Regions from separate parts of the Sanguibacter antarcticus genome, predicted to be linked through region 2. Evidence: predicted binding sites of a transcription regulator. Region 2 holds the regulator's gene; the other holds the start of a gene.
What was found. The regulator HrcA, encoded in region 2, represses chaperone genes, less so after heat shock. The targets are predictions, from matches to a motif close to TTNGCACTCGNNNNNNNCGAGTGCNAA.
Positions count from the first base shown of each region.

Region 1: a site for HrcA is predicted at 1,527-1,553, ahead of groES (co-chaperone GroES). Genes of this name have one in related genera too.

Region 1 is NZ_PDJG01000001.1:2,003,325-2,020,380, reverse strand. It holds gene ATL42_RS09185 (DUF1684 domain-containing protein) at 1-404, shown strand, start outside; gene ATL42_RS09180 (substrate-binding domain-containing protein) at 582-1,484, shown strand; gene groES (co-chaperone GroES) at 1,673-1,966, shown strand; gene ATL42_RS09170 (WhiB family transcriptional regulator) at 2,076-2,378, opposite strand; gene ATL42_RS09165 (MerR family transcriptional regulator) at 2,691-3,851, shown strand; gene guaB (IMP dehydrogenase) at 3,900-5,423, shown strand; gene ATL42_RS09155 (pseudouridine synthase) at 5,455-6,441, shown strand; gene ATL42_RS09150 (exonuclease domain-containing protein) at 6,383-7,129, opposite strand; gene ATL42_RS09145 (GuaB3 family IMP dehydrogenase-related protein) at 7,292-8,416, shown strand; gene ATL42_RS09140 (GNAT family acetyltransferase) at 8,413-8,871, shown strand; gene ATL42_RS09135 (succinic semialdehyde dehydrogenase) at 8,939-10,567, shown strand; gene ATL42_RS09130 (DeoR/GlpR family DNA-binding transcription regulator) at 10,776-11,537, shown strand; gene ATL42_RS09125 (1-phosphofructokinase family hexose kinase) at 11,534-12,508, shown strand; gene ATL42_RS09120 (HPr family phosphocarrier protein) at 12,674-12,946, shown strand; gene ptsP (phosphoenolpyruvate--protein phosphotransferase) at 12,943-14,616, shown strand; gene ATL42_RS09110 (gamma carbonic anhydrase family protein) at 14,646-15,401, opposite strand; gene ATL42_RS09105 (acetate kinase) at 15,441-16,700, opposite strand; gene pta (phosphate acetyltransferase) at 16,697-17,056, opposite strand, start outside.
Region 2 is NZ_PDJG01000001.1:695,373-707,471, forward strand. It holds gene ATL42_RS03105 (solute symporter family protein) at 1-1,242, shown strand, start outside; gene lepA (translation elongation factor 4) at 1,329-3,221, shown strand; gene hemW (radical SAM family heme chaperone HemW) at 3,249-4,505, shown strand; gene ATL42_RS03120 (acyltransferase family protein) at 4,587-6,665, shown strand; gene ATL42_RS03125 (DUF3097 domain-containing protein) at 6,675-7,538, opposite strand; gene hrcA (heat-inducible transcriptional repressor HrcA) at 7,695-8,720, shown strand; gene dnaJ (molecular chaperone DnaJ) at 8,773-9,885, shown strand; gene ATL42_RS03140 (16S rRNA (uracil(1498)-N(3))-methyltransferase) at 9,885-10,718, shown strand; gene ATL42_RS03145 (histidine triad nucleotide-binding protein) at 10,750-11,124, shown strand; gene ATL42_RS03150 (PhoH family protein) at 11,232-12,099, shown strand, end outside.

The DNA of each region.
Region 1 (17,056 bases), 1.3 Mb from region 2:
TCCTCCCAGCGCCGGCAGGGCGCCTCGACGTCCCGACCGGCACCGACGGCGTGGTGCCGTTCGAGCGGATCGGGAGGGTGGAGCTCGAGGGCCTGGGCTCGCTCGGGCTCTGGGCGCTGCGCTCGTACGGTGGCGGCCTGTTCGTCCCCGTCAAGGACGCGAGCGCGGGACGGGCCGGCGGGACGTACGGGGGAGGGCGGTATCTCCTCGACACGATCAAGGGCGCCGACCTTGGACCGTCCGCGGACGGCAGGCTGGTCATCGACCTCAACTTCGCGTACAACCCGTCGTGCGCCTACGACCCGGCATGGGCCTGCCCGCTCGCGCCGCCGGACAACACGCTCGCCGAGGTGCTCCCGGTCGGGGAGCGCGTCCCGGGCGCGTCGCTCGTCGCGACCACCTGACCGGGACGGCTGGCGGTGTGGAGGGCGTGTGCGCCTGTCTGGCTCTCGTCCTTCACCCTCGTGCCTCCGTTATTCACACGGGCATTCTTACTAAGATGGACATCTCAACCGTTCATCCTCCCGTGATGATCCAGGTGCCCAAGCCTGGCCTTACGGTTCGAGACTGCTTGGAGCCCCATGAAGCGCATCGCCCTGACGTCCGCACTCGCCCTGACCGTCGTTCTCGCGTCCTGCGCGTCGCCCGAGACCGACGCTCCGGCCGCTGCGCCCACGCAGGATGCGACGCCCGCGGCCGCTCGTGCGGACAGCCTGACGGGCAGCCTGAACGCGGAGCTCGGGATCATCGCCGGCCCGGACGAGACGGACGAGCACGGCACCTACAGCGGTGCCGTCCTCTCGCCGGACAGCCCGCTTCTCGCCGTCGACCTCACCAAGGCGAGCGGGAGCTCGCTCACGGCAGAGGACCTTCGCGGAGCAGTCGACTTCACGACGACCTTCATCATCGAGAATGGTTTCGACGGCCCGATGCTCTACGACTCCAGCGACACCGCACGGGAGGCCTGGACGGAGACCGTCCTTCCGAGCTACACCGAGAACGCCCGCGCTCCCATCACCGACGAGACGCGATCAGGCACTGACTCGAGTGCGAACACGAGCTCGGACGGATGGATGGACGAGGAGCCAGGCTTCGCTCCCGCTCCGTACGACGGTGTTCGTCTCTCGGTGCGTCAGCTCGACCTCGAGACCGTCATGGACGGCGGCAGCGACGGTGACGTGGTCGTCGAGTACCGGTACGAGATCGTGCAGTCGTTGATCTCGGAGGGGGAGGAGATCCTTCGGGTGGTCTGGGGTGACCAGTCGTACACGGTCGTCCAGGAGGACGGGTGGAAGATCGACAACTGGTCCGCAGACCGGACCAGCCAGCTCATGGACCCCGACGTGTACGACGCCTATGCCACCGACGGGACCGTCCCCGAGGGGTCGGACCTCGAGGCCAGGACAGCGTCCCTCGACGCCTTCTCCCGAGTGGCTCTGACCGGGTTCGACCTGTCGCAGCGCAGCAACATGATCGCTGACTGATGCAGAGGAGGCGACGCTCGCGGGAGGTTCCTGGGTCGAGGTCTAGCACTCGCCTTGACCGAGTGCTAATGGCGGCATAGATTTGGCAGTGGTTCCGCACCACACCTGATCGACCCCCGCGACGGCGATCGAGCGAGGCGCGGCCCCACCCGAACTGTCCTGATCACTCTGCGAAAGGGGAGGTCCGCGTGTCGGTCTCCATCAAGCCGCTCGAGGATCGGATCGTCGTCAAGGCTCTCGAAGTCGAGCTCACGACGCCCTCCGGTCTTGTTATCCCTGACACCGCCAAGGAGAAGCCCCAGGAGGGCGAGGTCCTGGCTGTCGGCCCCGGTCGCATCGACGACAACGGCAACCGCGTCCCGCTCGACGTCTCTGTCGGCGACAAGGTCATCTACAGCAAGTACGGCGGCACCGAGGTGAAGTACGACGGTGAGGAGTTCCTCATCCTCTCGGCTCGCGACGTGCTCGCGGTCATCGCCTGATCGTCTCGATCAGCTGCACGACGAGAGAGGCCCCGCAACCATGTGGTTGCGGGGCCTCTCTCGTCGTGCAGCTGCGACCCGGTGGGCGCGCTTCCCAGTGAGGGGAGGTTCAGCCGACCTTCCGAAGTGCTGTTCGTGCGGTGCCTGCGAGAGCGGCGGACCGCTCGTCCTCGCTCAACCCGCCCCATACGCCGTAGGGCTCGCGGACTGCCAGCGACTGCTCGCGGCACTCCATCATCACGGGGCACCCGTTGCAGATGGCCTTCGCGGCCTCGGCGCGGCGGCGACGCGCCGCTCCGCGCTCGCCCTCGGGGTGGAAGAAGAGCGTGTCGTCGACCTCGCGGCATGCGCCCTGGTACTGCCATTCCCAGAGGTCCATGACGGGTCCGGGGAGCCTCGAGAGTTCAGTCATCGTTCCATCCTTCGATCGATCGGGTGCTTCACCGGGTGCTGATTCACTGTGACGCGTTCTGTGCTGCGCCCAACCTACAACCGTTTCAAGGGTTGTTCAACCCGGTGGATCGATACAGTTTCAAAGCGCTTCACCGACTCTCGGTCGTCAAAGCGTCAACGTTCAGGCCGATCCGCACGCTATGTCCTAAAGTGTCGGGTTGTTCAGCAATTGACATTCCGGCCGTATGTGAACAACCTTCGAACAACCGGGCAGTGGTCGAAGTCCTGGACTCAGGTGGCACTCGCCTCTCAGTCTCGGCACAATCAACCCATGACGAATGTGCGACCGCTCGATGACCCGCACACCGGCGCGGAGTCAGGGGCGACCTCTCCGGGGCTCGCGGTCGCCGTCGTGGCGCGCCGGCTCGGAGTCGCTCCTGCCACCCTGCGAACCTGGGACCGGCGCTACGGGCTCGGCCCGTCCGAGCACTCTGCCGGCGCTCACCGCAGGTATTCCGACGACGACGTAGCGCGTCTCATGGTCATGCGGCGCCTCGCCCTCGACGGAGTCGCTCCCGTGGACGCCGCCCGCTCCGCTCTCGCTCTCGACCTCAGCTCGACCACCAGAGAGCGTGTCGAGGCCGAGCTGCGCGAGTCGCTCGCCCTCGCCGACTCCGAGGCGCAACCGGGTCACGACACCCCGGCCGGGATCGAAGTCGAGCCGCAGAAGCCTGACCCCAGAGGGGCTGTGCCAGGGATCGCCGGGGTCGCGCCGCTGCGCCCGGTGCGCACAGACACCCCGGAGCGTCCTGCGCTCCGCCTCGCCGCCCCCGTCGCGACACCGGAGATCACGTCCTCGGACATCGTGGACGCCGTGCTGCGAGGAAACCTCTCCACGTGCGTCCGGCTCTTGACGCTCGAGGCAGACCAAGACCCCGCCGAGTGGTGGACCACGCTCGTCGAGCCGACCGTGCGCAGGCTCTCGGCACGCACCGTCCTCGCCAAGCCTGGCGAGGCTCCCGAGGTCCTTCTCGCCAGCGCCACGCTCACGGTCCTCGGTGACTTCATCCGGGAACGCGAGGCACGCGCCGACGTCGAGTCCGGCGGGAGCGCCTCGCACCCCAGCCGGATGCGCAAGATCGTCCTGCTGTTCTCGGCGGTGGACGACCCGCAGCCGCTCGCGATGCACGCGCTCGGCGCGGCGCTCGTCGCGCAAGGGGTCACTGCGCGTGTCGTCACCGGTCCGTCGAACGCGCACCGAGCGATGGAGCTGGTGACCATGGTCCGCCCGGTCGCCACCGTCCTCGTGACGTCGCTCACACGCCCCGAGCTCGGCATCGTCCACGCGCTGCACGACGCACAGCCCGACCTCCCGATCTTTGTCGGACTCAGCAGCGACGATGCCGCGGCAGACCTGCCGCTCGCAGCGAACGTCAGCCGGGTGCGGAGCTTCCACGGCCTCTTGCACGAGGTCCTCGCGATCTCGAGGTAGCTCAGCCGCTGCCCGACGAGCGGTCAGCGCGATGCGTAGACTCCCCACATGAGAGAGTCGAGCAGCACGCAGTCCCACGACCCCTTCGGATTTACCGGCCTCACCTACGACGATGTCTTGCTCTTGCCCAACGAGACGGACGTCATCCCGAGCGAGGTCGACACGACAGCTCGTCTCACCCGTGAGATCAGCGTCGCTGTGCCGCTCCTCTCGGCCGCGATGGACACGGTGACCGAAGCGCGCATGGCGATCGCCATGGCCCGCCACGGTGGCATCGGGATCCTCCACCGCAACCTCTCCATCGAGGCGCAGGCCCAGCAGGTGGACCTCGTCAAGCGCTCCGAGTCGGGCATGATCACCGACCCCGTGACCGTCGGGCCGGACGCGACGCTCGCCGAGCTCGATGCGCTCTGCGGCCAGTACCGCGTCTCTGGTCTGCCCGTCGTCGACGAGCAGGGCATCCTCCTCGGCATCATCACCAACCGCGACCTCCGGTTCGTGCCGCCCTCGGCCTTCGCGGTGCGACGGGTGCGCGACGAGATGACGCCGATGCCCCTCGTCACCGGGCCGGTCGGCATCTCCCGTGAGGACGCCGCCGCGCTCCTCGGCAAGAACAAGATCGAGAAGCTTCCCCTGGTCGACGACGCTGGACGCCTGTGCGGGCTCATCACCGTCAAGGACTTCGTCAAGTCCGAGCAGTACCCCGACGCCACGAAGGACGGCGAGGGCCGTCTCATCGTCGGTGCAGCCATCGGCTTCTTCGGCGATGCGCTCGAGCGTGCGCGCGCTCTGGCTGAGGTCGGCGTCGATGTTCTCGTGGCCGACACCGCCAACGGTCACGCGAGGCTCATGCTCGACATGATCCGCACGCTCAAAGCCGACCCGTTCTTCAACGGGGTCCAGATCATCGGCGGCAACATCGCGACCCGCGCCGGTGCGCAGGCTCTCGTCGATGCAGGCGCGGACGCCGTGAAGGTCGGGGTCGGGCCCGGATCGATCTGCACCACGCGGGTGGTCGCCGGTGTCGGCGTCCCGCAGGTCACCGCCATCTACGAGGCGTCGCTGGCCTGCAAGCCGGCGGGGGTCCCGGTCATCGGCGACGGCGGGCTGCAGTACTCCGGCGACATCGCCAAGGCGCTCGTCGCCGGCGCGGACACCGTCATGCTCGGCTCCCTCCTCGCAGGGTGCGACGAGAGCCCCGGCGACCTCGTCTTCGTCAACGGCAAGCAGTTCAAGCTCTATCGCGGCATGGGATCGATCGGAGCCATGGCGTCGCGCGGCAAGAAGGCGTCCTACTCCAAGGACCGGTACTTCCAGGCGGACGTGTCGAGCGACGACAAGATCGTGCCTGAGGGCATCGAGGGACAGGTTCCGTACCGCGGTCCGCTCGGTGCCGTCGCGCACCAGCTCATCGGTGGGCTGCACCAGTCGATGTTCTACGTCGGTGCGCACACGATCCCGCAGCTGCAGGAGCGCGGGAAGTTCGTCCGCATCACGCCGGCCGGGCTCAAAGAGTCGCACCCGCACGACATCCAGATGACCGTCGAGGCTCCGAACTACACCGGTCGCTGAGCACGCAGGAGAGACTGCGAGGGGGCACCGGGTGCGGACTCCGCCACTGCCCGTGCGCGACGGGCTCAACCCGGTGCGCCTGCAGCTGCCGCAGCGTGGCGTGACCTCCGGGCCTGGCCACGTGCCGGGCACGGACGAGCACACGGTGTGGCTCACGGTGCTGGACTATCTCGTCGCGCGGTTCCCGGCGGACGAGTCCCGGCTCCGGGAGAAGGTCGCAGGACGCGAGGTCGTCGACGACCGGGGGCAGCCCGTCGACGAGACCACACCGTTCGTCCCCGGAGGCGCGGTCAGCCTGTACAGGGACCCGCCGGTCGAGAGCCGCGTCCCGTTCGAGATCGACGTGCTCCACGAAGACGACGACCTCCTCGTCGTCGACAAGCCGCACTTCCTCGCCACCATGCCGCGAGGCGCCTATGTGGTCGAGTCCGTCGTCGTGCGGCTCCGCCGGGCGACCGGACTGTCTGAGATCAGTCCGGCGCACCGGCTGGATCGGGTGACCGCGGGGGTTCTCGTGCTCACGAAGCGCCGGGAGGTCCGCGGCCGGTACCAGGAGCTCTTCGCGCGACGACGCGTCGTCAAGACCTACGAGGCCGTCTCTGCGGGGCAGCCTGACGTCGGTCTCCCGCACGTGGTGCGCAACCGGGTCGTCAAGGAGCGAGGCGTGCTGCAGGCCGAGATCGTCTCGGGGGAGCCGAACACCGAGACGCGGATCGAGATGCTCGACCAGTGCACCGATCCCGTGCAGGGGGTCCTCCGACGCTTTCGGCTGTACCCGCGCACGGGAAAGATCCACCAGCTGAGGTTGCACATGGCCTCGATCGGCAGCCCGATCCTCAACGACAACTTCTACCCGAGCTTCTACGACGTCGCCCCCGACGACTACGCGGCGCCGGTACAGCTCTTGGCACGGTCGCTCGCGTTCGACGACCCGGTCACGGGCCGTCGACGAGAGTTCGTCAGTCGACGCGAGCTGGCTGCGTGGGTGCCTCCCGAGCAGTCTGCTGGTGACCGCTGAGCCAGCTCAGGCCCGCACCCGGCCCGGTCATCCCCTGCTTCTCCCGCCACGCGTTGAAGTTCTCGGCCCACGTGCGGTGCGCAGCGGCCTGGTAGGCGTGCAGGGCCAGGAGGTCGAGCTCGGCGAGCTCGGGGTGCCGCAGCGTCATGGCGGCGAGGACGTCGAGCGTCGCGACGACGTCGACGTCGGCCGTGTGGAGGTTGCCCGAGTCGGCGACCGCGTACACACCACAGAGGTCGACGAGCTTGCGCTTCCCGCGGCGATAGCGGTCGACAGCGCGGTCGAGGACCAACGGGTCGATCACCGGGGCGACCTCGCGGCCGATGCGGTCGGCGAGCAGCGGCAGTCCGTGGCGTGCGAGCTCAGCATCGAGGATGCACAGGTCGAACGTCGCGTTGAAGGCGACGACCGGGACACCGTCCAGGAGCGCGAGCGCAAGCTCGGCAGCGATGGCTTCGAGCGCCTGTGCAGGCTGCTCGCCGGACGCGCGGGCGTGCTCGGTGGTGATGCCGTGGATCGCGGCGGCCTCGTCGGGGATCGGCACGCCCGGGTCGATCAGCCAGGTGCGCGCCACCGTCGTGCCAGCCTCTCGGCGCACCAGCGCCGCAGAGACGATGCGGTCCTGGGTCACGTCGACACCTGTCGTCTCCGTGTCGAATCCGAGCAGGGGACCTGTGGTCCATGTCATCGCGTGCGCTCCTGACCTGTGTCTGTGCTGTCTGCCGCGGCCGTCGGGCGGCCACGGTACGAGCATCGCAGCGACCACCGACACTCGGCGCACGAGCGTCTGCGGCGGTGCTCGTCCCGGCACCGTGGAACGGGCAGCGTGCAGGGACGGTAACCTGGACCAGTGAGCAACGAGATCGAGATCGGCCGGGGCAAGCGCGGACGGCGTGCCTATTCCTTCGACGACATCGCGGTGGTGCCTTCGCGGCGAACCCGCGACCCGGAGGACGTCTCCGTCGACTGGCAGATCGACGCGTACCACTTCGACCTCCCGATCGTCGCGGCCCCCATGGACTCGGTCATGAGCCCCGCGACCGCGGTGGCTCTCGGCCAGCACGGCGGGCTCGGCGTGCTCGACCTCGAAGGTCTGTGGACTCGCTACGACGACCCGACGAGCCTGCTCGCCGAGATCGCCCACCTCTCTCCTGAGGTCGCGACACGGCGGATGCAGGAGATCTACTCGGCTCCCATCCAGCCCGAGCTCATCACGCAGAGGCTCAAGGAGATCCGCGACGCAGGCGTCACGGTCGCTGGTGCGCTGTCTCCTCAGCGGACCCAGGAGTTCTCGCAGACCGTCATCGACGCCGGTGTCGACCTGTTCTTCATCCGCGGCACCACGGTCTCGGCCGAGCACGTGTCCGCCAACGCAGAACCCCTCAACCTCAAGCGGTTCATCTACGAGCTCGACGTCCCGGTGGTGGTCGGCGGTGCCTCCACCTACACCGCGTCGCTCCACCTCATGCGCACGGGCGCGGCCGGGGTGCTCGTCGGGTTCGGCGGAGGCGCCGCTCACACGACGCGGATCTCGCTGGGCATCCACGCGCCCATGGCGACCGCTGTCGCCGACGTCGCAGCGGCTCGTCGCGACTACCTCGACGAGTCGGGCGGACGCTACGTCCACGTCATCGCGGACGGCGGGGTGGGCCGAGCTGGAGACCTGGTCAAGGCGGTCGCCTGCGGCGCAGACGCCGTGATGGTCGGCGCCGCTCTCGCTCGCGCGCAGGAGGCTCCGGGCAACGGGTGGCACTGGGGGTCTGAGGCCCACCACCGCGAGCTCCCGCGTGGCGAGCGGGTCCACGTCGGCACCGCCGGAAGCCTCCAGGAGATCCTCTTCGGCCCTGGACGCCAGGCGGACGGGACGCTCAACCTCGTCGGAGCGCTCAAGCGTGCCATGGCGACGACCGGCTACTCCGACCTCAAGGAGTTCCAGCGCGTCGAGGTCGTCGTCTCGCCCTACCAGCCTCGATGACGTCGGAGCCGCGTGGCGGCTTCGAGGTCGACGAGATCAGCGACTGCGACGTCGAGACCGTCGTCTCCCTGTGGCGCTCGAGCGGTCTCGTCCGACCGTGGAACGACCCGTACCAGGACATCCACAACGCTCGGTCCACCCCCACCGCGACGATCCTCGTCGTGCGCCCGGGAGCACGGGGGGACACCGACGCGCTGCGGACCCCGGTCGGCTCCGTGATGGCCGGTTTTGACGGCCACCGCGGCTGGCTCTACTACCTCGCGGTCGACGAGCCCGCCCGTGGCGCGGGTCTGGGACGGATGCTCGTCGTCGCGGCGGAGGCCTGGCTCGCGGCGCAGGGGGCGGAGAAGGCGCAGCTCATGGTCCGTGAGGCGAACGCCGCGGTCCAGGGCTTCTACACCGCGCTGGGGTACAGCGACGCAGAGTGCGTCGTCCTGGGTCGCCGGCTGGCGTAGCGAGGTTCGACCTGTCGCGAGCGTCCCCGGGGTGCAGGGCGTCGTCGCCAGCGCGTACTCTGCCCGTATGTCGAGCAGCTCAGGATCCGACGGCCCGGCCGTCGACGGCCTCATCGACCCGGAGAACGACCCCCGGGCCACCTTCCTCCTCGAACCCGAGGTCGTCGCGCCGCTCCTTGCGCACGTCGTGACCTCGCACGACGCAGGCACGCACCGCAGCCTCGCGCCGTTCACCGGGGCGCCGCTCGCCGACCTCCCGCTCTCCTCTGTGCTCGACGTCGCCCGCGCGGTCGACCGTGCTCGTGATGCTCAGACGCGGTGGGCGGCACGCCCCGTGCGCGAGCGTGCGGCGGTCCTTCTGCGCTTCCACGACATCGTCCTGGACCGGCAGTCCGCGGTGCTCGATCTCATCCAGCTCGAGTCGGGCAAGACACGTGCCAACGCGTTCGAGGAGATCGCGGACATCGCCCAGGTGACCCGGCACTACGGTGTCCGGGCACCCGCGTACCTCCGGGCGCACGGTGTGCGCGGGATGCTTCCGCTGCTCACCCAGGCCGTGGTCCATCGCAGGCCTGTGGGTGTCGTGGGTGTCATCGCGCCGTGGAACTATCCTCTGACGCTTGCCATGGCGGACGTCCTGCCAGCGCTCGTGGCCGGCAACGCCGTAGTGCTGAAGCCGGATCCGCAGACTTCGCTCACGGCGCTCTGGGCCGCTGCGGCGCTCTCTGAGGCAGGGTTGCCCGACGACGTGCTCCAGGTGGTCGTCGGTGGCGGTGAGATCGGTGCGGCGCTCGTCGACGAGGTCGACCATGTGGCGTTCACCGGGTCGACCGCTGTGGGACGGCGCATCGCGGCACGTGCCGGCGAACGCCTTGTCGGAGCGACGCTCGAGCTGGGTGGCAAGAACCCCCTGTACGTGGCCGAGGACGCTGACGTCCCGGTCGCGGCGGCAGGCGCGGTGCGCGCATGCTTCGGCAACACCGGCCAGCTCTGCATGTCCGTGGAGCGCCTCGTCCTGCACGAGGCGGTCGCTGACGCGTTTCTCGACGCGTTCCTCGAGCGCGTCAGGTCGCTGCGGCTGTCCGGGGCCATGGACTTCTCCGCGGACGTCGGGTGCCTGACGACGCCTGCGCAGCTCGCCCGCGTCCAGACGCACGTCGACGACGCGATCGCTCGGGGCGCACGCATCCTCGCGGGCGGGGTCCATCGCTCCGACATCGGCTCGCTCTTCTATGCGCCCACCGTGCTCGACCAGGTGCCCCCGCACGCCCTGTGCGTGCAGGAAGAGACGTTCGGACCGGTGGTCACGGTGGAGCGCGTCGCGAACGACGCCGAGGCGGTCGCCGTCATGAACGAGACGGAGTTCGGGCTCAACGCGAGCGTCTGGACGCGCGATCTCGGCAGAGGTCGACGGATCGCGGCCGCGGTGCGGGCCGGGACCGTGAACGTCAACGACGGGTATGCCGCCGCGTGGGGCTCGGTCGCGGCCCCGATGGGCGGCATGAAGGCTTCCGGGCTCGGTCGACGCCACGGCAGCGACGGGATCCTCGCCTTCACGGAGGCGCAGACGGTGGCGGTCCAGCGCGGGACGAGCTCCGGCCTGACGCTGGACGCGCTCTTCGCGCTCGACGACGGCCGGGGTCAACGGCTCCTCACGTCGTCGCTCCGGTTGCTCAAGAGCGTCCGGGCTCGCTGAGAGAGGGCCCGCGGTCGCTGCCCGTTCGTGCCCGTACCGGGAACGAGGTCCCCGGTAGCTGTGGCATTTGGTGTGCTTGTCCGGACGATTGATCGCCGTTCGAAGATGGATCCTCGCAACCCCACTTGCATTCGGACACAAACGGGCGTAGACAAGTCCATACAGACATTCGAGTTGATGGCGACTCGGAGCAACGATGGGGTTGAGCATGTACGCACCCGAAAGACACCAGGAGATACTCACGGTCGCGCGATCCGCCGGGCGGGCCGACGTCAGTGAGCTCGCGCTCGTGCTCGCGGTCACCCCCGAGACGATCCGACGCGACCTGTCCGTCCTCGAGCGCCAGGGCCTCCTGCGCCGGGTGCACGGCGGCGCGATCCCTGTCGAACGGCTCGGGATCGAGCCCGGCATCGCTGACAAAGAAGGGATGCTGGCTCCCGAGAAGCTGCGCATCGCAGCCCTGGCCCTCCACGAGGTCCCCGACGGCGGCACCATCGTCCTCGACGCCGGGACCACGACCGTCCGTCTCGCCGAGATGCTTCCCAACGACCGCGAGCTGCAGGTCGTCACCAGCTCGCTCCCGATCGCCACGGTCCTCGCCGGTCGCGTGAACATCGTCCTCCACCTCATCGGTGGCACCGTGCGCGGCCGCACGCTCGCGGCGGTCGGACCGTGGGCCGAGCGCGCGCTGTCCGACATCCAGGCCGACGTGGTGTTCCTCGGCACGAACGGCATCACCCCCGAGCGGGGCGTGACCACCCCCGACCTCGGGGAGGCCGCCGTCAAACGGGCGCTGGTCCGAGCAGCCAGGCGCGTCGTCGTGCTGGCGGACCACACGAAGGTCGGACGGTCCGACTTCGCCAAGGTCGCGGGACTCGACGAGGTCGACCTGCTCATCACCGACTCGGGCCTCGACACCGAGCTCCACGCCGAGCTCGAGCACGCAGGACTGGCGGTGCTCACAGCATGATCATCACTGTCACCCCCAACCCGAGCCTCGATCGCACGTTCGAGGCCGACTCGATCGTCCTCGGACACATCAACCGGGCGCACTCGACGCACGTCGACGCGGGCGGCAAGGGCATCAACGTCACCCGTGCGCTCGCCGCGAACGGCGTCCCGAGCATCGCTGTCTTCCCCGCCGGAGGCGCGGACGGAGCGCGCCTCGTCGACGAGCTGCGTGCACTGTCCATCCAGGTGCGTCCGGTGACGATCGACGGAGAGACGCGCGGCAACATCACGCTCGTCGACGCCGCTGGCATCACGACGAAGATCAACGCTGCTGGCGCTGCGCTCACGGCTGAGGCGCTCGAGCAGCTGCTCTCGGCGCTCGACGACGAGCTGAGCGCCGCCCGCGCAGCCGGTCACGAGGCCCTCGTCGTCGGTGCGGGAAGCCTTCCGCAGGGGGCAGAGGACAGCTTCTACACCGAGGTCGCGCTGCGCAGCGCACACTACGGCGCCCGCACCGTGCTCGACACCTCCGGGACGCCCTTGACCGCAGCTGTCGCCGCAGGAGGCCTTGCGCTGGTCAAGCCGAACGACGACGAGCTCGCTGAGCTCGTCGGACGAGAGCTCGTGACCGTCGGGGACGTCCTCGACGCCGCGCGCGAGGTCATGGCGAACGGGATCGACGAGGTGCTCGTCTCGCTCGGTGCGCACGGCGCGCTCCTCGTGGCCGCAGAAGACTCGTGGTGGGCCGGCGGTCCGGAGCTCGTGCCGCTCTCGACCGTCGGTGCCGGAGACACGACTCTCGCGGGCTACCTCAGCGCATCCTTCGCAGCGCACAGCGAGCCGTCCCGTGCGCTGCGCACCGCCGTCGCCTGGGGACGAGCCGCAGTGCTCCTCCCTGGCAGCGCGGCCCCTCTCCCGAGCGACATCGACCTCGGTCCCGTGGCCAGCACGACCAACCCGTCTCGCCACCTCACCCTGAAGGAGCTGTGACATGAGCACATCGCCGATCTGTCTCTCTGCTGACGGGGCCGGGCAGGTTCCAGAGATGCACCGTGTGCGCGTGATTATCTGATCTGAGTCGCGGCCAGCAGGCCGCACAGCCCTCTCGGTGCTCCACGTCCCAGCTTGTCCAGTCCGACGATCAAGGAAGATCTCATGTCCACACGAACAGTCGCAGTTGCCTCGACGTCCGGTCTCCACGCCCGGCCCGCCTCGCTCTTCACCCAGGCCGTCACGGAGTCCGGGATCGACGTCACGATCGCTCACGGCGGGAACTCGCCCGTCGATGCCTCGAGCATCCTGCTCGTCATGTCGCTCGGCGTGCCGCACGGCGACGAGGTGACCCTCGAGGCCGACGGCGACGAGGCGGACCGCGTGCTCGACGAGCTCGCCGCCCTTCTCGGTCGCAACCTGGACGAAGCGTCGTGACGCTGCAGGGAGCCGGGGTCGGGCGAGCCGGGGTCATCGGCCCGGTCGTCCGGGTGAGCCCCGCGCCTGCTGCACCGACGAACGAGGCGGTGCCGGCCGACCGTGACGAGACCGCGCAGCGTGTCGAGCAGGCGTTCGACGACGTCGCTGCCGGGCTCTTGGCGCAGGCAGCCACGGCCCAGGGCGCCGCAGTCTCCGTCCTCGAAGCGACGGCACAGATGGCGCAGGACCCGGCTCTGCGCAAGCAGACGCTCGCCCGTGTACGCGACGGTGAGCCTCCCGTGACCGCCCTCGACGCCGTGATCGGCGGGTTCGCCGACATGTTCACGAAGGCAGGCGGCATGCTCGCCGAACGCGTGACCGACCTGCGCAGCGTCCGCGACCGGGTCGCGGCTCTCGTCCTCGGGACGCCGGCCCCTGGTGTGCCGGTGCTCACGGAGCCCTCGGTCGTCGTCGCTGACGACCTCGCTCCTGCCGACACCGCGGCGCTCGACCTGCGCTGCGTCCTCGCGATCGTCACCGAGCGCGGCGGAACGACGAGCCACACGGCGATCATCGCCGGGCAGCTCGCGATCCCGTGCGTGGTGCGGGTGGCCGGTGCGATGGACCTTGCAGAAGGCACGGTCGTCGCTGTCGACGCTGCGGCCGGAACCGTGGAACCGAACCCGAGCGAGGCGACCGCAGCGGCCTTCGCCGAGCGGGCGCGCGTGGCTCGGCAGCTCGCTGAAGACACCTCGGCAGGCGCCACAGCCGACGGGCACCCCGTCAACCTGCTGGCGAACATCGGTACCGCCGAGGACGCCGACCGCCTGGCCGTCGGCTCGGTCGAAGGGGTCGGGCTCTTCCGGACCGAGGTCCTCTTCCTCGGACGGGCCACCGCCCCGACCAGGGAGGAGCAGGCCGCGGTCTACACGCGCGTGCTCACCTCGCTCGGTGGACGCAAGCTCGTCGTCCGGACGCTCGACGCCGGTGCAGACAAGCCCCTCGCGTTCGCGACGCAGCCGGACGAGGAGAACCCCGCGCTCGGCATCCGCGGCTACCGCCTCGTGCGCACCGCCCCGGAGCTTCTCGAGACACAGCTCGGCGCTCTGGCCGACGCGCAAGAAGCTACCGGGGTCGAGCCGTGGGTCATGGCACCGATGATCGCTACTGTCGGTGAGGCCCGCGACTTCGCTGCGGCGGCACGACGCCACGGCATCCGCACGGTCGGCGTCATGGTCGAGGTGCCTGCGGCAGCCCTGCGGGCTGAAGCGATCCTTGCCGAGGTCGACTTCGTGTCCATGGGGACGAACGACCTCGCCCAGTACGTCATGGCGACCGATCGTCTGTGCGGCGAGCTCTCGGACCTCATCAGCCTCTGGCAGCCGGCAGTCCTCGATCTCGTGGCGGCCACCGCCGCAGCGGGGGAGCGGACCGGCAAGCCTGCTGGGGTGTGCGGAGAGTCCGCGTCCGACCCGGTGATGGCCGTGGTGCTCACGGGGCTCGGAGTGACCTCGTTGTCCATGGCGCCTGCAGCCGTGCCGACCGTCCGGTACGCGATCGCTCAGCACACGCGTGAGCAGGCGCAGGCGGTCGCTCGTGCGGCGCTGGGAGCGGACACTGCCGACGCAGCGCGCGCAGCAGCAGTCGCAGCACTGCGCCCCGAGGTCGTCCAGGTGCTAGCCCTCTAGCAGGCGGCACGACGGCGGGGCAGCCGGGGTCAGCGGGCGGGGTCGTGCTCCGGTACGAGCAGCTCGTCGGCGTAGTCCTCGAGCTGACCGTCGTGGTGGCGCTCGACCTGCTCGAGCGGCAGCTCGTGGTCGGGCGCCTCGTCGTGCAGAGGATCGGAGGCCTCGCGAGGAGCCTGCGTGGTCTCCGGTTCTGCTCCGACGACCGTGTCGTCGCGGTGGGCGCCGTAGAAGGCCGACTGGCTCTCCATGATCCCCCGCATGGACGTGCCGTGGGGGACCCCGTACACCGTGCCCGGAAAGTCGAGCTCTCGCTGGACGACCCAGATGTCTCGGTGCTGGTCGGGTGACCGCACCGTCGCGGGCGTCCCCACGGCTACCCAACCGATGGGGACGACCGAGCCGGCGTCGATGGTCGTGTTGACCTGGACCACGCCGTTGACACGGATCTCGGCGCCGTTGCCGATCACGGAACCGGGGAAGAGAGACGCCCCGGTCGCGACGAACGCACCAGAGCGGATCTCCGCACCGTTCACGTGCGCGTGCGGACCGACGAGAACGGAGTCACCGATGACGACCGGGTGCCTCGCCCGTCCCTTGACGACGGCGTTCTCCATGATGACGACGTCACGACCGATGCGGACCTGCCCGTCTTCTGCCGTGACGACAGCGCCGTGGAGCACACGGGAGCCCGGCCCGACCACGACGTCACCGCAGAGCACAGCAGACGGAGCGACGTACGCGGAGTCGTGGACGGTGGGGACGCTACCCCTGTGTTCGATGAGCATGGGGAAATCTTACATACCATAGGTCGGTCAGTGGTGCACTCAGGCGAGTGAAGTTTCGCCGCCCTCGATGAGCCCGATGCACTGTCGTGCGATAGCCAGCTCCTCGTTCGTCGGGACGACCATGACGAGCGTCGAGGTCCAGTCGGGAGAGATGATGCGCGGCTCGCGCGACCGCTCGGCGTTGCGCGCGGGATCGATCGCGATCCCGAGGCTCTCGAGGCCTTCGACGGCGAGCGCACGCACGATGTCGTCGTTCTCGCCGGCACCCGCCGTGAACGTGATGACGTCGACGCGCCCGAGGACAGCGTGGTAGGCCCCGATGTACTTGCGCAGCCGGTGGATGTACACGTCGAGAGCGAGCTTGGCCCCTTCGTCGCCCTGAGCGACGAGGTCGTGCAGGACGCGGAAGTCGTTGTCTCCGGCGAGCCCCTTGATGCCCGAGCGCTTGTTGAGCAGGTCGTCGATCTCGTCGATCGACATGCCCGCGTTGCGGTGGAGGTGGAAGACGACCGCCGGGTCGATGTCCCCTGAGCGCGTTCCCATGACGAGGCCCTCGAGCGGGGTCAGGCCCATCGAGGTGTCGACTGCCACGCCACCCTTGATGGCCGAGGCTGAGGCCCCGTTGCCCAGGTGGAGGACGATCTGGTTGAGGTCTTCGAGCTTGCGGCCCAGGACGCGGGCGACCTTGCCCGAGACGTACTGGTGGCTCGTCCCGTGGAAGCCGTACCGGCGGATGCCGTGCTCCTCGGCGACCTCTGCGTCGATCGCGTAGGTGTACGCAGCGGCGGGGAGCGTCGTGAAGAAGGCCGTGTCGAACACGGCGACGTGCGGGACGTCAGGGAGCAGCGCCCGCGCGACCTCGATACCGCGGACGTGGCCGGGGTTGTGCAGCGGGCCCAGGGGGATGAGGTCCGAGATGTCCTGGACCACCTGGTCGTCGATGAAGACAGGACCGGAGAACTTGTTGCCGCCCTGCACCACGCGGTGCCCCACGGCGACCACGTCGGCCTCGTCGAGGTTCGGGCCGTGCTCGGTGAACAGGTCGAGCGCGATGCGCAGCGCGGCACCGTGGTCGGTGACGACCATGTCGCGACGCGTCGTGTTGCCGGCGAACGTGTGCGTGACGCGCCCGATCTCCTCGCCGATGCGCTCGATGAGCCCCGAGGCGATGGACTCGCCACCGACGGGGTTGACCAGCTGATACTTCACGGACGACGAGCCCGAGTTGATGACGAGGACCGAACCGTGCGCGTCGTGCGCGCTGAACGAGGAGAGGCGGTCTCCGGCGGGGGTGTTCATGAGCTGTGGGCTCCTTCGTGCGCTGTGGTGGAGGTGGACGCCGCGGCGTGGAGCTGCGCCTGGGCTTCTGCCCGTGCCTGTGCCTGGATGGCGGTGATGGCGACGGTGTTGACGATGTCTTGGACCAGCGCCCCGCGGGAGAGGTCGTTGACGGGCATCCGCAGGCCCTGGAGGACCGGACCGATAGCGATGGCGCCAGCGGAACGCTGGACAGCCTTGTACGTGTTGTTCCCGGTGTTGAGGTCCGGGAAGACGAACACCGTGGCGCGCCCGGCGACGAGCGACTCCGGCATCTTCGACGCGGCGACGGACGCGTCGACCGCTGCGTCGTACTGGATCGGACCTTCGACCGAGAG
Region 2 (12,099 bases):
GCGGCGCTCACGACCCTCGCCGTCGTGTTCTTCTACCTCCTCGCGCAGATGGCAGGCGCCGGAGGTCTCGTCGCGCTCCTCCTCGGGATCGACGGGACCGTCGGGCAGGGGATCGTCATCGCGGTCGTCGGCGCGCTCATGATCCTCTACGTCCTGGTCGGTGGGATGAAGGGCACCACGTGGGTGCAGATCATCAAGGCGATCCTCCTCATCGTCGGCGCCGGGGTCATGTGCGTGTGGGTGCTCGCCACCTTCGGGTTCAACCTCTCGGACCTCATCCAGGGGGCGATCGACACGTCGGGCAACCCGGCGCTCGCAGAACCGGGCGCGCGCTACGGCGCGAGCGAGACGACGAAGCTCGACTTCCTCTCCCTCGCCCTCGCCCTGGTCCTGGGGACCGCGGGCCTCCCGCACGTCCTCATGCGCTTCTACACCGTGCCGACGGCCAAAGAGGCACGACGGTCGGTCGTGTGGGCCATCTGGCTCATCGGCGTCTTCTACCTCTTCACCCTCGTCCTGGGTTTCGGTGCGGGTGCGCTGGTCGGTGCCGACACGATCACGGCGGCACCGGGAGGCGTGAACTCCGCGGCGCCGCTGCTCGCGTTCGAGCTCGGTGGGGAGATCCTCCTGGGCATCATCTCGGCGGTCGCGTTCGCCACGATCTTGGCTGTGGTCGCAGGGCTGACGATCACCGCTGCGGCGAGCTTCGCCCACGACATCTACGCGTCGGTCATCAAGCACGGCGAGGTCTCCCCGGACGGTGAGGTGCGGGTCGCGCGGATCACCGTCGTGGCGATCGGCGTCCTCGCGATCCTCGGCGGGATCTTCGCCAACGGGCAGAACGTGGCCTTCCTCGTCGCGCTCGCGTTCGCTGTCGCAGCCAGCGCCAACCTGCCGACGATCATCTACTCGTTGTTCTGGAAGCGGTTCAACACGCGAGGGGCGCTGTGGAGCATGTATGGCGGTCTCGGCTCGTGCCTCGTCCTCATCGCGTTCTCGCCGGTCGTCTCGGGCAAGGTCAACGCGGACGGCACGAGCGCGTCGATGATCCGTGACGTGGGGATCGACTTCTCGTGGTTCCCGCTCGAGAACCCGGGCATCGTGACGATCCCTCTCGCGTTCCTCCTCGGGATCGTCGGGACGCTCACGAGCTCCGAGCGCCCGGACCTGGAGAAGTACGCCGAGATGGAGGTCCGCTCGTTGACCGGCGCAGGCTCGGAGAAGGCGGTCCTGCCGCACTGATGGGCCTCTGGGAAGCCGTCTGAACGGTCCCGACACGCCGTCGAGGTCCCTCGGCGTGTCGGGACCGCGGGCAGGCTCGTGGGAGGATGAACCGTGTGACTCCCATCCCTTCAGCGGCCAACCTCGCCCGCATTCAGCCCGCGGCCACTGCACCGGAGCTGCTCCGCAACTTCTCGATCATCGCGCACATCGACCACGGCAAGTCGACGCTGGCCGACCGCATGCTCCAGATGACCGGCGTCGTCGACCCGCGTGCCATGCGCGCCCAGTACCTCGACCGCATGGACATCGAGCGTGAGCGCGGGATCACGATCAAGTCCCAGGCCGTCCGCATGCCCTGGGAGGTCGACGACGAGAACGGCGTGCCCACCGGGTACGCGCTGAACATGATCGACACCCCCGGGCACGTCGACTTCACGTACGAGGTCTCCCGCTCGCTCGCGGCGTGCGAGTCGGCTGTGCTCCTCGTCGACGCGGCGCAGGGCATCGAGGCCCAGACGCTCGCGAACCTGTACCTCGCCATGGAGAACGACATGGCGATCATCCCGGCGCTCAACAAGATCGACCTGCCGGCGGCACAGCCCGAGAAGTACGCCGAGGAGCTCGCGAACCTCGTCGGCTGCGAGCCGGAGGAGATCCTCCTCATCTCCGGCAAGACCGGCATGGGCGTCCCCGAGCTGCTCGACCGCATCGTCCTCAAGACGCCCCCGCCCACCGGAGACCCGAACGCCCCCGCGCGAGCGATGATCTTCGACTCCGTCTACGACACCTACCGCGGCGTCGTGACCTACGTGCGCGTCGTCGACGGACAGCTCAGCCCGCGCGAGCGGATCATCATGATGTCGACGAGAGCCGTCCACGAGCTCCTCGAGATCGGGGTCTCCTCACCCGAGCCGGTCCCGACGAAGGGCCTGGGCGTCGGCGAGGTCGGCTATCTCATCACCGGCGTCAAGGACGTGCGTCAGTCCAAGGTCGGTGACACCGTCACCAACGCAGCGAAGCCAGCCGCCGAAGCCCTCGGCGGCTACTCCGACCCCAAGCCCATGGTCTTCTCCGGTCTCTACCCGGTCGACGGCTCGGACTACCCGATCCTGCGCGACGCGCTCGACCGGCTCAAGCTCAATGACGCCGCCCTCATCTACGAGCCCGAGACCTCGGTCGCACTCGGGTTCGGCTTCCGCGTCGGCTACCTCGGCCTCCTGCACCTGGAGATCGTCCGAGAACGCCTCGAGCGCGAGTTCAACCTCGACCTCATCTCGACCGCACCCAACGTCATCTACGAGGTGACGATGGAAGACAAGTCGATCATCACGGTGACGAACCCGAGCGAGTTCCCCGGCGGCAAGATCGGCGAGGTCCGCGAGCCCATCGTCAAGGCCACGGTCATCGCACCGTCCGAGTTCATCGGTGCCGTCATGGAGCTGTGCCAAGGGCGTCGCGGTGAGCTCCAGGGCATGGACTACCTCTCTGCGGACCGCGTGGAGATGCGCTACATCCTGCCGCTGGCAGAGATCGTCTTCGACTTCTTCGACCAGCTGAAGTCCAAGACGCGTGGCTATGCCTCGCTCGACTACGACGTCATCGGCGACCAGGCCGCAGCGCTCGTCAAGGTCGACATCCTCCTCCAGGGGGAGCAGGTCGACGCGTTCAGCGCGATCGTGCACAAGGACAACGCCTACTCCTACGGCGTGATGATGGTCGGCAAGCTGAAGAACCTCATCAACCGCCAGCAGTTCGAGGTGCCCATCCAGGCAGCGATCGGCGCTCGGGTCATCGCACGCGAGACCATCCGCGCGATGCGCAAGGACGTCCTCGCCAAGTGCTACGGCGGTGACATCTCCCGCAAGCGCAAGCTGCTCGAGAAGCAGAAGGAGGGCAAGAAGCGCATGAAGACCATCGGGACCGTCGAGGTGCCCAAGGAAGCCTTCATCTCCGCGCTGACGTCTGACCAGACGGAGACCAAGGACAAGAAGAAGTGACGACGGACCCGACGAGGTGACGCTGCTGTGAGCCCCGCACTGCCTGACGGGGAACCGGTTCCCGACGACGGGTCGCTGCCCTCCTGGGTGACGGCCGGCGCAGCCGACCGTGCATTCGGCGTCTACCTGCACGTGCCCTTCTGCACGGTGCGCTGCGGGTACTGCGACTTCAACACGTACACCGCGAGCGAGCTCGGCGGCGGAGCGAGCCAGAACGCGTACGCGACGACCGCGCTCGCGGAGATCGCTCTTGCACGGCAGGTCATGGAGCGTGCGGGGCTCCCGCCGCGCACGGTCTCGACCGTGTTCGTCGGCGGGGGCACCCCGACCCTCTTGCCCGCGGGCGATCTCGCCCGGATGCTCGACGGTGTCCGAGACGCCTGGGGTCTGGCACCCGACGCCGAGGTGACGACCGAGGCGAACCCTGACTCGGTGACGCCGGAGTCTCTCGCGCTCCTCGCGGACGCGGGCTTCACCCGGGTGTCGTTCGGCATGCAGTCGGCCGTGTCGCGGGTGCTGGCGACCTTGGAACGGACCCACGACCCACGGCGGATCCCTGACGTGGTGCGCTGGGCCCGTGACGCTGGTCTCGAGGTGTCCCTCGACCTCATCTACGGCACGCCCGGCGAGTCGCTCGACGACTGGCGCACGAGCGTCGAGTCGGCGTTGGCGACGGGGGTCGACCACGTGTCTGCGTACGCGCTCGTCGTGGAGCCCGGGACCAAGATGGCCGCCCAGGTGCGTCGAGGCCAGATCGACCTGCCGAGCGAGGACGACCAGGCGGAGAAGTACGAGCTGGCCGACGACCTCCTCACGGAGGCAGGGCTCGACTGGTACGAGGTGTCGAACTGGGCGAGGACCGTCGACGGAGCGCAGCGTGCGTGTCGTCACAATCTCGCGTACTGGCGTGGCGAGGACTGGTGGGGCGTCGGACCGGGCGCACACTCGTACATGGGCTCGAACGAGCCGGGAAGTCGCGGTGTCCGCTGGTGGAACGTCAAGCACCCGCTGCGGTATGCGGCTCGTCTCGGTGAGGGGCTGAGCCCTGCGGCCGGTCGCGAGATCCTCGACGACGTCTCCGCCCAGCTCGAGACCGTCATGCTCGGAGCGCGGCTGCGCGAGGGGCTCGATCTCGGCGTTCTCTCGACGCGGGCCCGACGTGCTGTGGCCGGGCACATCGCCTCCGGGCTCGTCGACGGCAGGGCGGTGCTGCGCGGGCGGGTCGTGCTCACGCGCACGGGCCGGCTGCTCGCCGACACGGTCGTGCGCGACCTGACGGACTGACCACCACGGACCGACCGCACGGACCGACCACGACGAGCTGATGACGACGGATGATGACGACGGACTGCTGATGGACCTCAGATGACTCTGGCGCCGACCTCTGTGAACCAGCCCGTCCCTCCCGACGGTCCGAACGGCGCTGCGCGCAAGCCGGTCGCGCCGCGCCCCTCGGGTCGGCCACCGAGGATCTACGGGCTCGACGCGCTCCGTGCCGTCGCTGTTCTCGCAGTGATGGCGTTCCACTTCTTCCCGACCGTCCTGCCAGGCGGGTTCATCGGAGTCGACGTCTTCTTCGTCCTCAGCGGCTTCCTCATCACGACGCTGCTCGTCCGCGAACGGGTGCGCACGACGAGGGTGTCGCTCCGCGCGTTCTGGGTGCGCAGGGTCAGGCGTCTCGTGCCGGCGCTGGTGCTCGTCGTCGTCACGTGCACAGCCTTCGCGGGGGTCCTCGGCGGCGACGTGCTCGTCGGGATCCGCAGCCAGGTGGCCGGTGCGCTGACCTTCTCGAGCAACTGGGTCTACATCGCCGAGGGGGCGACGTACTCCAACGACCTCAGCCCGCAGGTGTACCAGAACTTCTGGTCGCTCGCGGTGGAGGAACAGTTCTACCTCCTGTGGCCTCTGGCTCTCGTCGCGGTGTACGCGACCAAGCGCTCACGGACGGTCGGGCTCGTCGCGACCGGTGCGATCGGTGTCGCCTCCGCCGTGCTCATGGCTGTGACGTACCAGGTGGGCGAAGACCCGTCGCGTGTCTACTACGGCACCGACACCCACCTCTTCGGCCTCATGGCCGGTGCTTTCTTCGCCTTGTGGTTCGCGCCGCGCGAGCCAGGAGACGACGCTCGTCCGACCTGGTGGCGGGTGCATCGTCCGACCGTCGGGTGGGAGCGGTCCGCTGTGGTGCTCGTCGGGCTGCTGAGCGGGAGCGGGCTCGTCGTCCTGGCGCTCTTCCTCAGGACAGGATCACCGTTCACCTATCGCGGCGGGCTGGTGCTCGCGTCGGTCGCCACCGTCGGGGTCGTCGCGACGGTCGTCCGTGGGCAACGGGTGGCGCGTCTCGTGGAGAGAGGGCCGCTGCGGTGGGTGGGGCAGCGCTCGTACGGCCTCTACCTGTGGCACTGGCCCCTCGTCGTGCTGGTCGCTCAGGTGCTCGACGGGGCGCTTCCTGGGCACGCCTCGCAGCCTGTCGTTGCAGTGACGGCCACCGTCCTGACCCTCGTCGCAGCGTGGGCGTCCTACCGGTTCGTCGAGAAGCCGGTCCTCGACCACGGGCTGCGGGCCGTCGGCGCCGAGGTCGTCCGGCGCGCACGCGACCGCATCGATGCTGCCTGGATCGAACGCCACGGGGGATGGCGCACCCACGGGCGCCGCGCGAGGCTCGCTGCCTCCACCCTGGTCGTCGTGCTCGTCGTCGGGGCGGTCGGCGCGGCATTCGTCCGTGAGCCCGCGCAGTCCGCCCTCGAGGCCCAGATCCTCCGTGGGCAGGTGGTCGCTGACGCTACGACCCAGCACGAGGCACCGACGCCAGACGCGACAGAGCCGGGGGACGAGGCCGACCCAGGGAGCGCCGACGAGGGTGATGCGGCTCCCGAGCCGTCGAACGGACCGACGCCGACACCGACCGCGCCCGCGCCCGCACCAGCACCGGTTCCTGCCCCCGGACCGCCTCCTGGAGACCAGGTCACGGTCATCGGGGACTCCGTGACCCTCATCAGTGCGGCCGCGCTGACGGCCGCGCTGCCCGGCGTCTACATCGACGCCGCGGTCTCCCGTCAGATGAAGACGACACCCGAGGTCGTGGTCGGGCTGCGCGACGCCGGTGTGCTGCGCCCCTACGTGGTCGTCTCTCTCGCGACGAACAGCACGGTGACCGACAGGGTCATGGACGAGGCCATCACAGCGATCGGCGCCGACCACCACGTCGTGCTCGTCACCGGCTACGGCGACCGTCCATGGATCGGGCCGACCAACGACCAGATCCGGGCCGCCGCCACCAGGCACCCCAACGTCGTCGTCGCGGACTGGCAGAGCGCGCTGACGGCTGCCCCAGAGGGGATCGGCAAGGACGGCGTTCACCCTCAAGGCCCTGGCCAGGACCTCTACGCGAGCACGCTCGTCGCAGCGCTGACCGAGGCCGCGGGACGCGCCAGCACCGGCTGACGCGGTCCGTCAGGGGGCGGGCGCAGTGACGAAGTCGATGAGCTCTTCCACCCGGCCGAGCAACGACGGCTCGAGGTCCGCGTAGCTGCGCACCGTCCCGAGGATCTTCTTCCATCCCAGCGCCACGTCCGTCTGGCTCTCGGCCGGCCACCCGAGCTCGCGGAGGATCCCGTACTTCCACTCCGTGCCACGATCGATCACGGGCCAGGCCTCGAGGTCGATCCGGTCTGGCCGCACGGCCTGCCACACGTCGACGTACGGGTGGCCGAGGATGAGCACCCTGCCCCCGGGGAACTGACGCATGACGTCGTCGGCGATGCGCCGTTCTTTGCTGCCGGGCACGAGGTGGTCGACGAGGACACCGACCCGGCGGCTCGCGCTCGGACCGAACTCGGCGAGCGCGTCCGCGAGGTTGTCCACACCGTCGAGCCCCTCGACGACCACACCCTCGATCCGCAGGTCGTCGCCCCACACCTTCTCGACGAGCTCGGCGTCGTGCCGTCCCTCCACCCAGATGCGGCTCCCTCGAGCGACGCGTGCGCGTGCGCCCGCGACGGCTCTCGAGCCAGAGGCGGTGCGCGACGGTGGGACAGGGCCCGTCGACCGGTTCGCAGGGACGAGCTCGACCGGCTCGCCGTCGATCCAGAAGCCGGGACCGAGCGGGAAGGTACGGGTGCGTCGAGCGGCGTCTTCGAGGACGACGACGTGCATTCCGCCGGACTTCTCGGTCCGCAGGACTGCACCCACCCACCCGGTGGTGACCTCCTCGACGACGAGCCCGGGCTCAGCCGGGACAGGTCGGGAGACGGGGCGTGCGCTGCGCGTGCGGGACCCGGCGGACAGGACGTCGTGGGAGTAGCGTTCATGGCTCACGCGAGGAAGGCTAGCCGCACACCGGGGAGAGTGACCTGTGCGACACGTGGGCAGACGACCGCGGGCACGTCGTAGAATTAGCACTCAGGTTCGGTGAGTGCTACCAGGGTCGGTGCGTGCGACCGGCACAGAGACGGCACGAGGAGTGGAGGCAGGATGGCGGCTGGCGACGACCGCAGGCTCGACGTGCTCCGCGCGATCGTGGAGGACTACGTCCAGACGCGCGAGCCTGTCGGTTCCAAGGTGCTCGCTGAGCGCCATGCCCTCGGCGTCTCCTCCGCGACGATCCGCAACGACATGGCGGTGCTCGAGGAGGGCGGCTACATCGCGCAGCCCCACACGTCGGCCGGGCGCGTGCCCACCGACAAGGGCTACCGGATGTTCGTCGACAGGCTCTCCTCCGTCAAGGCGTTCTCCAGCGCGGAGAAGAGCGCGATCGAGACGTTCCTCGCCGGTGCGGTCGACCTCGACGACGTCGTCACGCGGGCCGGGCGGCTCCTCGCCCAGCTCACCGGCCAGGTCGCCGTCGTCCAGTACCCGTCGTTGCGACGTTCGGGGCTGCGTCACCTCGAGCTCGTCGTGCTCGGCGAGCGCAGGCTCCTCGTCGTCCTCATCACCGACACCGGCCGCGTCGAGCAGCGCACCCTCGAGCTGACCGAGCCTCCCGACGAGACCTTCCTCGTCGACCTCCGGACACGGCTCAACGTCGCCGCGGCCGGCCGCCGGCTCAAAGAGCTCCGGGCCGCTCTCACCACGCTCGCGGAGACCTACCACCCGGTCGATCGTGATCTTGTCGAGCGGATCGCGGACGTCATCACCGAGACGCTCTCCCAGGAGAGCGAAGAACGCATCGTGCTCGCCGGTACGGCGAACCTCGCCCAGGCGGGCATGCGGTTCGAGCACGCGCTGCGTCCTGTCCTCGAAGCGCTCGAAGAGCAGGTCGTCCTCCTCAACCTCCTCACGGAGATGGCGGAGGACTCCGCCGGCGTCAACGTGCGCATCGGTCGAGAGACGCAGCTCGCCGGGCTCTTCGAGACGTCCGTCGTCACGACCGGGTACGGCTCGGACGGTGACGCGGTCGCAACCATCGGCTCGATCGGCCCCACCCGGATGGACTACCCCGGCACCATCGCCGCCGTGCGAGCAGTCGCCCGCTATCTCTCGAGGATCCTCGGTTCGTGATCCTTCTCGTCAGACCCCGAGCAACCCCCACCAGAACGGCAGAGAGCATTCAGTGACTGATTACTACGAGATCCTCGGCGTCAGCCGGGACGCCAGCCACGACCAGATCAAGAAGGCGTACCGCAAGCTCGCGCGCGAGCTGCACCCGGACGTCGCCGGTCCAGAGGCCGAGGACAAGTTCAAGGACGTGTCCCGGGCCTATGAGGTGTTGTCCAACGCGGACAAGCGTCGCTCGTACGACATGGGCAGCGACCCGTCGGCTCCCGGCGGTGGCATGGGAGGCGGGTTCGGCTTCCAGGACATCTTCGAGACGTTCTTCGGCGGCGGGCAGGCCCAGCGCGGACCCATCCCACGCTCCCGCCGTGGCCAGGATGCCCTCATCCGGCTGGACCTCGACCTCGCGGAGACCGCGTTCGGCGTGCGCCGCGAGATCCCGGTCGAGACCGCGGTCGTCTGCGGCACCTGCTCCGGCTCGTGCTGCAGCCCCGGGACCTCGCCGCGGGTGTGCGACGTGTGCCACGGCCGCGGGACGGTCCAGCGGGTCGCACGCTCGTTCCTCGGCCAGGTCATGACGACCGCACCGTGCGCCGCGTGCCAGGGATTCGGGACGACGATCCCCGAGCCGTGCGCCGAGTGCGCCGGCGAGGGCCGCATCCGCAGCCGCCGGACGGTCGCCGTCGAGGTTCCCGCCGGCGTCGAGACGGGAACCCGGATCAAGCTGACGTCCCAGGGGGAGGTCGGCCCCGCAGGCGGGCCTGCCGGTGACCTCTACTTCGAGATCCGCGAGCGCAAGCACGAGACCTTCCTGCGCCGTGGTGACGATCTGCACTGCACGCTGGAGGTTCCGATGACGGCGGCCGTCCTCGGCACGGTCGTCGAGCTGCAGACGCTCGACGGGCCCGAGAAGCTCGACCTGCGCCCGGGGACGCAGCCCAGCCAGGTCATCACGCTCAAGGGCCTGGGGATCGGTCACCTGCACTCGACCGGCCGTGGCGACCTCAACGTCCATGTCGAGGTGCAGATCCCGAGCGGGTTGTCCGACGAGCAGGCGGAGCTGGTGCGCCAGCTGGCCGCGCTGCGCGGGGAAGAGCACGTCGACGGACAGATGTCGGCTGCGCACCCGGGTGTGTTCTCGCGGCTGCGTGACAAGTTCGCGGGTCGGTAGTGAGCGCGCCCGTCTTCCTCGCCGAGCCCGGCGCGCTGTCGTCGTGCGAGCCAGGGAGCACGTTCGTGCTCGACGGGGACGAGGGTCGGCACGCGGGTGTCGTCCAGCGGCGTGGCCCGGGGGAGCGGATCGACGTCGTCGACGGTGCGGGCGTGCGGCTGCGCTGTGTGATCGCGTCGGTGCAGTCGTCGACGCTGGACCTCGTGGTCGAGGACGTGGTCCACGAGCCCGCCGACGGTGTCGAGATCGTGCTCGTCCAGGCGCTCGCCAAGGGCGACCGTGACGAGATGGCCGTCGAGGCCGCGACCGAGGTAGGCGTGGACGCGATCCTGCCGTGGCAGGCGGAACGCTCCGTGGTCGTGTGGCGCGGCGACCGGGCGGCGAAGTCGCGTGCGCGGTGGGTCGGGGTGGTGCGCGCTGCGACGAAGCAGGCTCGTCGGGCCGTCATGCCGCGTGTCGGGCTCGTGGTGGACGCTGCGGGCCTCGTCACGGCCGTCGAGCGCGTCCGGGCGGGCGGCGGAACGACGCTGGTCTTGCACGAGGAGGCCACCCGACCGCTGGCGGAGGTCGAGCTCCCTGCGACCCGTGCCGTGGCTGCGTCGGGCGAGATGCGGGCTGCCCCGGACGTGCACGACGGGGACGGACCTGACGAGCGGGTCCGAGAGGTGATGCTCGTCGTGGGGCCCGAGGGCGGGATCAGCGACCGCGAGCTCGCGCGGCTCGTCGATGCCGGCGCGGTGCCGGTGCGGCTCGGCCCGCACGTCTTGCGCACGTCGACCGCGGGACCTGTCGCGGCTGCTCTCGTCGCACAGCGGCTCGGGCGCTGGCGCTGACGACGCGGTGCAGACGCGCTAGCCTCGGAAGATGACCACGGACCACGACACCGAGACGATGCCCGCCGACGCAGACTGCCTGTTCTGCAAGATCGTGGCGGGCGACGTCCCAGCCGACGTCGTCGCGTCGAACGATCGCGTCATCGCGTTCCGGGACATCAACCCGCAGGCTCCGATGCACGTGCTCGTCGTGCCGCGTGAGCACTACGGTGACATCGCCCAGCTGGCCGCTGGCGCGCCCGACCTGCTCGCGGACGTCGTCGCGCTCGCTGACGAGGTCGCCAGCGAGCAGGCAGACGGCCAGTTCCGGCTGATCTTCAACTCAGGACCGCACGCCGGGCAGAGCGTGTTCCACGTCCACGGGCACGTCCTCGGTGGCGCTCACCTCGGGTGGTCGCCCGCCTGACCACGCCCGCTCCGCGTGCGGCCCGCAGCGGTGCGAAAGATAGACTGCACCGATCGAGGACGACACGTCCGGACGAGCACGGACCACGGGAACGAGCACACCGCCACATGGCAGCAGACGACACGAGCGCGGGAGCGCCACACACCCACGTCGAGCACCGGATCGTCGTTCCGGTCGGTGTCTCCGTCTCCGCGCTCCTCGGCCCGGTCGACTCGGTGCTCCGCGCCATCGAGGCGGGGTTCCCCACCATCGACGTCCGGGTCCGCGAGAACGAGATCGCACTGCGCGGCCCTGCCGCTGACCTCGCGCTCGCGTCCCGTCTGGTCGACGAGCTCATCGACGTCGCCGCGGCAGGGACGCCGCTGACCGCCGACGTGGTGGCGCGCTCGATCACGATGCTCACCGAGCAGTCGGCGACGCGACCCACCGACGTGTTCACGCTGAGCATCCTGTCCAGCCGCGGCCGGACGATCCGCCCGAAGACGGCAGGCCAGAAGCACTACGTCGACGCGATCGACGCGAACACCGTGACCTTCGGGATCGGGCCGGCAGGCACAGGAAAGACGTACCTGGCGATGGCCAAGGCCGTGCAGGCGCTCCAGGCACGGCAGGTCAGCCGCATCGTCTTGACGCGGCCTGCCGTCGAGGCTGGCGAGCGGCTCGGGTTCCTTCCCGGGTCGCTGTCGGACAAGATCGATCCGTACCTGCGCCCGTTGTACGACGCGCTCCACGACATGCTCGAGCCCGCGTCGATCCCCAAGCTCATCGAGGCAGGCACGATCGAGGTCGCGCCCCTGGCGTACATGCGTGGCCGGACGCTCGACGACGCCTTCATCATCCTCGACGAAGCACAGAACACCACGGCCGAGCAGATGAAGATGTTCCTCACCCGGCTGGGTTTCTCCTCGAAGATGGTCATCACCGGGGACGTCACCCAGATCGACCTCCCCGGCGGGACGCCGTCCGGGCTGCGGA